Regions from separate parts of the Arthrobacter sp. SLBN-112 genome, predicted to be linked through region 1. Evidence: predicted binding sites of a transcription regulator. Region 1 holds the regulator's gene; the other holds the start of a gene.
What was found. The regulator Rex, encoded in region 1, represses fermentation and respiration genes when NADH is low (regulators of the CRP and FNR family bind a similar motif). The targets are predictions, from matches to a motif close to CTTGTGAANNNNTTCACAAG.
Positions count from the first base shown of each region.

Region 2: a site for Rex is predicted at 2,036-2,055, ahead of araB (ribulokinase). Genes of this name have one in related genera too.

Region 1 covers NZ_JAUSXY010000001.1:1,647,338-1,652,030, reverse strand. Annotated here, with positions in the region: partial or broken gene QF050_RS07735 (TlpA family protein disulfide reductase) at 1-5, opposite strand, end outside; gene QF050_RS07730 (histidine phosphatase family protein) at 41-721, opposite strand; gene QF050_RS07725 (YceI family protein) at 924-1,472, shown strand; gene QF050_RS07720 (hypothetical protein) at 1,676-2,506, shown strand; gene QF050_RS07715 (redox-sensing transcriptional repressor Rex) at 2,583-3,287, opposite strand; gene QF050_RS07710 (glutaredoxin family protein) at 3,298-3,552, opposite strand; gene QF050_RS07705 (HAD-IB family hydrolase) at 3,631-4,449, shown strand; gene QF050_RS07700 (30S ribosomal protein bS22) at 4,569-4,667, opposite strand.
Region 2 covers NZ_JAUSXY010000001.1:4,363,842-4,368,534, reverse strand. Annotated here, with positions in the region: gene mmsA (multiple monosaccharide ABC transporter ATP-binding protein) at 1-697, opposite strand, end outside; gene chvE (multiple monosaccharide ABC transporter substrate-binding protein) at 802-1,929, opposite strand; gene araB (ribulokinase) at 2,198-3,913, shown strand; gene QF050_RS20200 (L-ribulose-5-phosphate 4-epimerase) at 3,910-4,617, shown strand; gene araA (L-arabinose isomerase) at 4,664-4,693, shown strand, end outside.

The DNA.
Region 1 (4,693 bases):
AGCATGCTGCGGCGCGAGGGAAGGAATTCGTTGGTCACTGCTAGGCTCCAGGGGTGCTGGCGGCACCGGGAAGAAGGGACGCGGCGGGTTCGCTGTACTCGACCCGCACCAGCGAGCCGTCGTCGGCGAACACCAGTGAGGTGACGGATGTCAGCGTGCACTCGCGCTTGCGGGGGTCGTGCCACAGGGGCCGGCCTTCGGCACTGAGCCGCGCAGCCCAGATGGGCAGCTGGTGGCTGACGAGGATGGCCTCGGGCCCCTCGGCGCCAAAGTCGCCGGCAGCCAGTTCAATCGCCCGGAGCCGGGCGTCCTGCGCTGCTGCCGCGATGCGGGCGGCCTGCTGCTTGTAAGGCTCGCCCCAGGACGGGCGGAGCGGATTGACCAGCCGGGGCCAGTGCTTGGGCCGGCGCAGCTCTGCTTTCGTGACTTTCATGCCCTCGAAGTAGTTTTCCGCTTCGATGATCCGCGGTTCGGTGTGGATCTGCAGGTGCAGGGCCTCCGACGTCGGCCGCGCGGTTTCCTGTGCACGCTCAAGTGGCGAGGCGGCCAGGTACGTGATCCGGGCGCCCCGCTCCGCACGCTGCCGGAAGTGCTCGGCGAGGGTGCGGGCCATCTCCTGCCCCAGTTCGGAGAGGTGGAATTCGGGGAGCCGTCCGTACAGAACGCCGTCGGGATTATGGACCTCGCCGTGGCGGAGCAGATGGACAGTGGCTTGGGGCATGTTTACCAGTTTCTCAAAGATGGCGTGCGATCCGAAATCTTCTACGAACAGTAGAACTTAAGTTTCTGAAGAAATGTTCCGAACGCGGGAACAAAACATGCAAACGCATGTTTATACTGGATGCAGCAAGTTAGTTGAGGCTTCAACCGATGAAGGTTCAACCGCAGGACCACAACAGGCATTAAGAACAAGGAGCATCATCATGGCACTTCCCGCAGACGTCACCACCGGCACCTGGACCCTGGACAACTCCCACAGCGAGATCGGATTCACCGTCCGTCACGCCGGCATCAGCAAGGTCCGCGGCCAGTTCACCGAAGCCGCCGCAACGCTTGACCTCGTCGAGGATGTGGCCGATTCGAAGATCAACGCCACCATCAAGACCGCCAGCTTTGACTCCGGCGACGCCAACCGCGACGGCCACGTCAAGGGCGAGGACTTCTTTGACGTGGAGAAGTTCCCGGAGATTTCCTTCGTCTCCAACGGCCTGGTGGCCAAGGGCAACAGCTACGAGCTCACCGGCGACCTCACCATCAAGGGCGTCACCCGCCCGGTGACGCTGGAGACCGAGTTCAACGGCGTGGCCGTTGATCCGTTCGGCAACACCCGCGCCGGCGTCTCCGCCGGGACCACCATCAGCCGCAAGGACTTCGGCCTGACCTGGAACGCCGTCCTGGAGACCGGCGGCGTGTTGGTCAGCGACAAGGTTGCAATCAACCTGGAGCTCGCCTTCATCGCTCCCGCGGCCTGATTCCGCTCCGGCCCACCCCGGCAGCAGGCATTTCCCGCCTGGTGCCGGGGTGCCGTATTTAACGCCTCCGGCGCTGTGAACAGCCCTCCGAATCCCGCACAAGGCGGGCCGCCGGGGGTACGGTGGACTTAAGCCATGTTGGGGGCGGCACAGGACCGATTCCCGGCAGCCCGCCTGGATCCCGACCTGCAGAAGGAACGCCCATGAGTACTCCTCCCGTCCCGCCTCCCGTGCCCCACGATCCCCAATCCGGAAACGGCCAGCCCGGCAACGGCCAGCCGGCAGCCGAGCAGCCCGGCGGCCAGCAGCCCCGCTACGGCCAAAACGCACCCCAGTACGGGCAGAACGCACCGCAGTACGGCCAGAACGCACCCCAGTACGGTTCGCAGCCGCCGGCCCCACCGCAGTATGGCCAGAACGCTCCGCAGTACGGCCAGAACGCACCCCAATATGGGCAGAATGCCCCGGCGGCCCCCGGCTACGGACAGCAGCAGCCCTACGGCCAGCCGCCATACGGCCAGTCCCCCTATGGCCAGTACCCGTCGGAGCAGCCGCAGCCTGCCGCAGGCGCCGGAATCCCGCAACTGGTCAACATCTCCTTCTGGATGCTGATCGCGGCCGCCCTGATCTTCGTCATCTCCCTGCTCACCGGACTCACCCAGCTGGATGATCCCGCGTTCCGCCAGGCCTTTGACCAGCAGGTAAAGGCCAGCAACGCCGGCATCACGTACGACGACATCAAGGGCGTCATCGCCGGAACCCTGGTGGTCTTCGCCATCATCGGCGCCGGGCTCTACCTGCTTGTGGCCTTCTTCGTCCGCAAGGGCAAGAACTGGGCCCGCATCCTGGGTACGGTGCTGGCGGCCCTGTCGGTGCTGGGCCTGTTCGGGGTTCCCTCGTTCGCAACCGTCGGGACAGTCCTGGGGATCGCGGCCATCGTCCTGCTCTACCTTCCGGCGGCTGCCCCGTACTTCCGGAAGCAGCAGTTCGGCAACCCGTATGCCGGCGGCTTCGGAAACCCCTACGGCCGGTAACGGCCAGCCGCACCAAAGCAGGCGGCCCGGGATGCTCCACCGCATCCCGGGCCGTTTTCTTTAACCTGGTGATTCCCTACGCGCTCTGTCCGGGCGCCTGGGCCCGCTGGGCGTGGTAGGCCAGGATCTGGAGTTCGGTGGCCATGTCCACCTTGCGGAGGTTGACGCCTTCCGGAACCTGCAGCATGACGGGCGCGAAGCTCAGCACACTGTGCACGCCTGCGGCCACCACGCGGTCGCAGATTCCTTGGGCCACCGCCGCCGGAAGCGCCAGCACCACCATGTTGGCTCCGGTGCGGTGCAGGACGGTTTCAAGGTCTGCCACGTCACTGACCCGCAGCCAGCCAACCTCGTTGCCCACCACCATTTGGTCGGCGTCGAAGATCGCGACGACGTCGAACCCGCGGGATTCGAAGCCGCCATACCGGGCCAGGGCCTTGCCCAGGTTTCCGGCACCGACGATCGCCACTTTCCAGTCGTGCGTCAGGCCAAGGGCCGCGGCTATATGGCGGCTGAGGTACTGCACCTCGTAGCCCACTCCCCTGGTGCCGTATGACCCGACATGGGACAGGTCCTTGCGCAGCGTTGAGGAACTGACGCCGGAGGCCTCAGCCAAGGATTCGGACGAGACCCGCTCCACGCCTTCGGCCAGCAAGGTGTTCAGGGCACGGAGATACAGCGTCAGCCGGGCCACCGCCGCGGGCGGGATCTGCTTGGCGGGCGTTCCCGTGGTGCCCGGGAGATCCGGGACAGGCTGGGACGCTGATTCCAAGGACGTCATTGGCCTCCCCTTACCGGGCCATGGCGCGCTGCAGAACGCGTCCCAGCCGGGTTTCATCAATCTTCCAAAAGTCGCGCTGCACCCCGTCCACCAGCACCACCGGAATTTCCTCGGCATAGCGTTCGCGAAGTTCGGGCTGGTGGTCCACCGACTCTTCCGTCCACGTCAGTCCCAACGAGGCAGTGACCCGGCCGACGGCGTCGCGCGCCGCCTCGCAGAGGTGGCAGTCAGCTTTGGTGACCAGGACGACGCGGGGGGTAGCCATGGCTTAACGGTATCGCCGTTCGCGGCGTGCGGGCGACGCCGACGGCGGCGGGCCGGCCGATTGACTAGACTCGAGTCCATGCCCGAGGAGAAATACGTCGCCGTAGTCACGCGGCCCGTCCCTGCGCCGCAGCCCGGCGAAGCGGCGTTTTTCGACGTGGACAACACCCTGATGCGCGGCGCAAGCCTCTTCCATGTGGCCCGGAAAATGCATCAGCGCGGGGCGTTCACCCTGGCCCAGGCTGCCGGGTTCGCGTGGAAGCAGTTCAAGTTCGTGACGCGCGGCGAAAACATCGACGACGTCCATGCAGTCCGTGATTCGGCCCTGACGCTCGCTGCCGGGATCACCGTCGAGGACATCAAGGCGCTCGGCGAAGAAGTCTATGACGAAATGATCGCCTCCCGGATCTGGCCGGGCGCCAAGGCCCTGGCCGAGCAGCACCTCCGCGTGGGCCGCCGGGTCTGGCTGGTCACGGCAACGCCCATCGAAGTTGCCACGGTAATCTCCACCCGCTTGGGTCTGACCGGCGCCCTGGGGACAGTCGGGGAGGTCTCGGACGGCATGTACACCGGGCGGCTGGTGGGCGACATCCTGCACGGCTCGGCCAAAGCCGTGGCGGTCCAGGCCATCGCCGACGAGGAGGACCTGGACCTCAAGCGCTGCTGGGCGTACAGCGACTCCTATAACGACGTCCCGCTGCTGTCACTGGTGGGCCACCCGGTGGCCATCAACCCCGATGCCAAGCTCCGCAGGCACGCCCGCGACCGCAACTGGCCGGTCTACGATTTCCGCGCAGGGCGCCGCGCCGCCACCTTCGGCCTCAAACTGGCAACCCTCGGCGGTGCCGTCTACGGCCTGTGGAAGGGCTTCGCCCGGATCCGCGGCCCGCGCCTCTAGCTTCCCGCGCCTCCAGGCTCTCCCGCTGCAGGTTCCCAGCACCGTACACTCCAAGCGCACGAAAAAACGCCCGCCGCCTTTGCAGGCGACGGGCGTTCTCCACGCTGTTCGAAGTATTGCTACTTCTTGTTGCGGCGCTGGTGACGAGTCTTGCGAAGCAGCTTGCGGTGCTTCTTCTTGGCCATACGCTTGCGACGCTTCTTAATAACTGAACCCACGAAAGTTCCTTACAAACTAGATGCAG
Region 2 (4,693 bases), 2.7 Mb from region 1:
TGATCTGTCCTTCATCAAGCCGGAGGGTCTCGATGGTCTTGCCGTCCCGGATGATGGTGACGGCATCGGCCACCTTGCGGATCTCGTTGAGTTTGTGGCTGATGATGATGCTGGTGACTCCTTGGCCCTTCAAGTGGAGGATCAGGTCCAGCAGGTGGCCGGAGTCCTCGTCGTTGAGGGCGGCCGTGGGTTCGTCCAGGATGAGCAGCTTCACTTCCTTGGAGAGCGCCTTGGCGATCTCCACCAACTGCTGCTTGCCTACGCTGATGTGCTGCACAGGGGTGATCGGGTTTTCATCGAGTCCCACGCGGGCAAGCAGCTTGGCTGCCTCCAGGTTGGTCTTGCGCCAGTCCACCCAACCGTTGGTGGCCTGCTCATTGCCAAGGTAGATGTTCTCGGCGATGGAGAGGAACGGGCTCAACGCCAGTTCCTGGTGGATGATCACGATGCCCCGCTTCTCGCTGTCGGAGATGCTGGAGAAATTGCAGGGCTCGTTTTCGAAGAGGATCTCCCCGTCGAAGGTGTTGTCAGGATAGACGCCGGACAACACTTTCATGAGCGTTGATTTGCCGGCGCCGTTTTCACCGCAGATGGCATGGACCTCTCCACGGTTCACATCCAGGGTGACATCCTGGAGCGCTTTCACGCCCGGGAACGTTTTGGTGATTCCTCGCATCTGAAGAATGGGTGTGTTCATCGTCAATTCCCACTGACTGGTCGAAGCTTGGCCCTGTCTGCTGCTGCAGGGGGCTGCGGGAGGGGCTGCGGCCGGATTGGACGTCAGGCCGCAGCCCCGGCTGACTACTTGACGTCGGCGTCGGTGTAGTACCCCGAGTCGATCAGTTCTTTCTTGTAGTTGTCCTTGGTGATGATCACGGACTTCAGCAGGAAGGCCGGGACAACCTTGACCTTGTTGTTGTAGGTCTTGGTGTCGTTGGTTTCCGGTTCCTGGCCCTTGAGGACGGCGTCGACCATCTTGACGGCCTGGGCACCCAGCTGGCGGGTGTCCTTGAAGATGGTGGAGTACTGCTCGCCGGCAATGATGGACTTCACGGAGCCCTTCTCGGCATCCTGGCCGGTGACGACCGGGAGGGTTCCCTTGGCGTAGCCGCCGGTGCTGGTGAGGGCAGAGATGATGCCGATGGACAGGCCGTCATACGGGGACAGGACGCCGTTCAGCTTAGTGCCCGAGCTGTACGCGGAAGTGAGGATGTCCTCCATGCGCTTCTGCGCTACCGGTGCCTGCCAGCGAAGGATCGCGGCCTGCTCAAACTTGGTCTGGCCGCTGGGGACCTTCAGGGTGCCGGCATCCAGGTACGGCTTGAGGGTGTCCATGGCGCCGGTCCAGAAGAAGTTGGCGTTGTTGTCGTCGGGGCTTCCGGCGAAGAGTTCAACGTTGAAGGGGCCCTTGCCGTCCACCTTCTTGCCGTTGGCGTCAAGGAGGCCCAGGCCGGTCAGCAGCGAGGTGGCCTGCTGTACGCCGACCGTGTAGTTGTCGAACGTGGTGTAGTAGTCGACGTTCGGGGTGCCGTTAATGAGGCGGTCGTACGCGATGACCTTGACGTTCTGCTCCTTGGCCTTGGCCAGGACGTCGGTCAGGGTGGTGCCGTCAATGGCTGCGATGATCAGGGCCTTGGCGCCCTTGGTCAGCATGTTTTCGATCTGTGAGACCTGGGTTGGAATGTCGTCATTGGCGAACTGGAGGTCCGTCTTGTAGCCGAGGTCCTTGAGTGACTTCTCCACGTTGGCGCCATCGGCGATCCAGCGTTCGGATGTCTGCGTGGGCATCGAGATGCCAACCAGCGAGTCGCTGGGCTTTGCCGCACTGCTGGGTTCTGTTGCCGCGCCGCGTGAGCCGCAACCGGTGGCTCCCACCGTCAGCGCGAGGACAAGCGCCACCGCGCCCACGAGTTTTTTGATTCTCACCATTTTCTCCTTCCGCGGCAGCACTGCCGCGAAGTGTTGTTGGACGAGGCAGCAGCGATGCTTCCTGGCCCGGGCCACATTGTTGATGTGTCGGTTCAATATAGACTGATTTGTGAACGCTAACAAGAGGCCGCTATCAACTTTTCGAACATGCTCCGGTTTCATTGACTTCTGCTTTGTTAGCGTTCACACTTGCTGCAGCGCTTAGCTCGACCATGACCCCTAGACAACCCCGGCAATGAGGCCCTGCCTCCCGGGCGGAGGCAACCGAATGCCAGAATCTCTCTCCAGCTCCAGCCCTGACCACGTCGTCATCGGGGTGGACTACGGAACACTCTCGGGCCGTGCCGTGGTGGTGCGGGTCCGTGACGGGAAGGAGCTCGGCAGTGCGGTCCATGAGTACCCGCACGCTGTGGTCACCGACGTCCTGCCACGTGACACAGCAGGCGACGACGGAGCCAGGCTTCCCGGGGAGTGGGCGCTTCAGGTGCCCAATGACTACCGGGAGGTCCTTCGCGCCGCGGTCCCGGCTGCGGTGGCTGCCGCGGGGATCGACCCGGCGGACGTCGTCGGTATTGCCACGGACTTCACTGCCTGCACTATGGTCCCGGTCAAGGCTGACGGCACGCCGTTGAACGAAGTGCCGGGTTATGCGAATCGGCCGCATGCCTATGTGAAGCTGTGGCGCCATCACGCCGCCCAGGGGCAGGCCGACCGCATTAACCGGCTTGCGGCCGAACGGGGCGAGGACTGGCTTCCGCGCTATGGGGGTTTGATCTCCTCGGAGTGGGAGTTCGCCAAGGGGCTGCAGCTGCTGGAGGAGGATCCGGAGGCCTACGCCGCGATGGACCATTGGGTGGAGGCGGCCGACTGGATCGTCTGGCAGCTGTGCGGCCGGTATGTCCGCAACGCCTGCACGGCCGGGTATAAGGGCATCTACCAGGACGGCCGCTACCCGTCCGAGGATTTCCTGTCCGCCCTGAACCCGGATTTCAAGGACTTTGTCGGCTCCAAACTGGAACACACCATTGGCCGGCTGGGTGACGCCGCCGGCACCCTCACGGCGGAGGCTGCAGCCTGGACCGGACTGCCCGAGGGCATCGCCGTGGCGGTGGGAAACGTTGACGCGCATGTCACGGCGCCGGCTGCGAAAGCGGTGGAGCCCGGGCAGTTGGTGGCCATCATGGGCACCTCGACCTGCCACGTCATGAACGGCGCCGAACTGCGCGAAGTACCGGGCATGTGCGGTGTAGTGGACGGCGGCATCGTGGACGGGCTGTGGGGCTATGAGGCAGGCCAGTCCGGGGTGGGGGACATCTTTGGCTGGTTCACCGAGTCCGGCGTCCCGCCGGAATACCACCAGGCGGCCGAAGCTGCAGGCCTGGGCATTCACGAATACCTCACGGCACTGGCCTCCCGGCAGGCTATTGGGGAGCATGGATTGATTGCGCTGGACTGGCACTCGGGGAACCGTTCGGTGCTGGTGGACCACGAGCTTTCCGGGATTGTGGTGGGGCAGACCCTGGCCACCAGGCCCGAGGATACGTACCGTGCGCTGTTGGAGGCCACGGCGTTCGGGACCCGCACGATTGTGGATGCTTTCCGCGATGCAGGGGTTCCGGTCAAGGAATTCATTGTGGCCGGCGGGCTGCTGAAGAACAGGCTGCTGATGCAGATTTATGCGGATGCCACCGGGTTGCAGCTCTCCACCATTGGTTCGGAGCAGGGCCCGGCCCTGGGATCGGCGATCCACGCTGCCGTGGCCGCCGGTGAATATGCTGACATCCGCGAGGCCGCCGCCGCGATGGGTGCCGAGCCAGGTGAGGTTTACACGCCGATCCCGGAAAACGTGGCCGCCTACGAGGAACTGTTCCAGGAGTACAAGGCCCTGCACGACTACTTCGGCCGCGGCGGCAACGAGGTTATGCACCGGCTTAAGGCCATCCAGCGCAACGCGGCCAAAGCAACCGTGGAGGTCTCCGCATGAGCGCAATCCTTGAAACCATCGCCCGCGTCCGGGAGGACGTGTGCGCCCTGCACGCTGAGCTGACCCGGTATGAACTGGTGGTGTGGACGGCCGGGAACGTCTCGGCCCGGGTGCCCGGCCATGAGCTGATGGTGATCAAGCCCTCCGGTGTCTCCTACCAGGACCTCACCCCGGAGCAGATGGTGGTAACCGACCTGTATGGGACGCCGGTCCGGGGCACCAACATCGGCAGCGGGGGAACGGTGGAGTGGGGCAACCCGGCTCTCTCGCCGTCCTCGGACACCGCCGCGCACGCCTATGTCTACCGGCACATGCCCGAGGTGGGCGGGGTGGTGCACACGCACTCGACCTATGCCACCGCGTGGGCCGCCCGGGGCGAGGCCATCCCGTGCGTGCTGACCATGATGGGTGATGAGTTCGGCGGCTCCATCCCGGTGGGCCCGTTCGCGCTGATCGGCGACGATTCGATCGGCCACGGCATCGTGGAGACCCTGAAAAGCTCCAACTCTCCCGCGGTGCTGATGCAGAACCACGGCCCCTTCACCATCGGCAGGGACGCCCGGTCCGCCGTGAAAGCCGCCGTGATGTGCGAGGAAGTGGCCCGCACCGTCCACATTTCCCGGCAGCTGGGCGAGCCGTTGCCCATCGACAAAGACTCCATTGACTCCCTCTACGCCCGCTACCAAAACGTCTACGGGCAGTAGACCAAGCAGGGCAGTACAGCCCCCAAAACTTTCAACAGGAGTACCCATGAATACCGCAGCACACACCTCCCTCGAC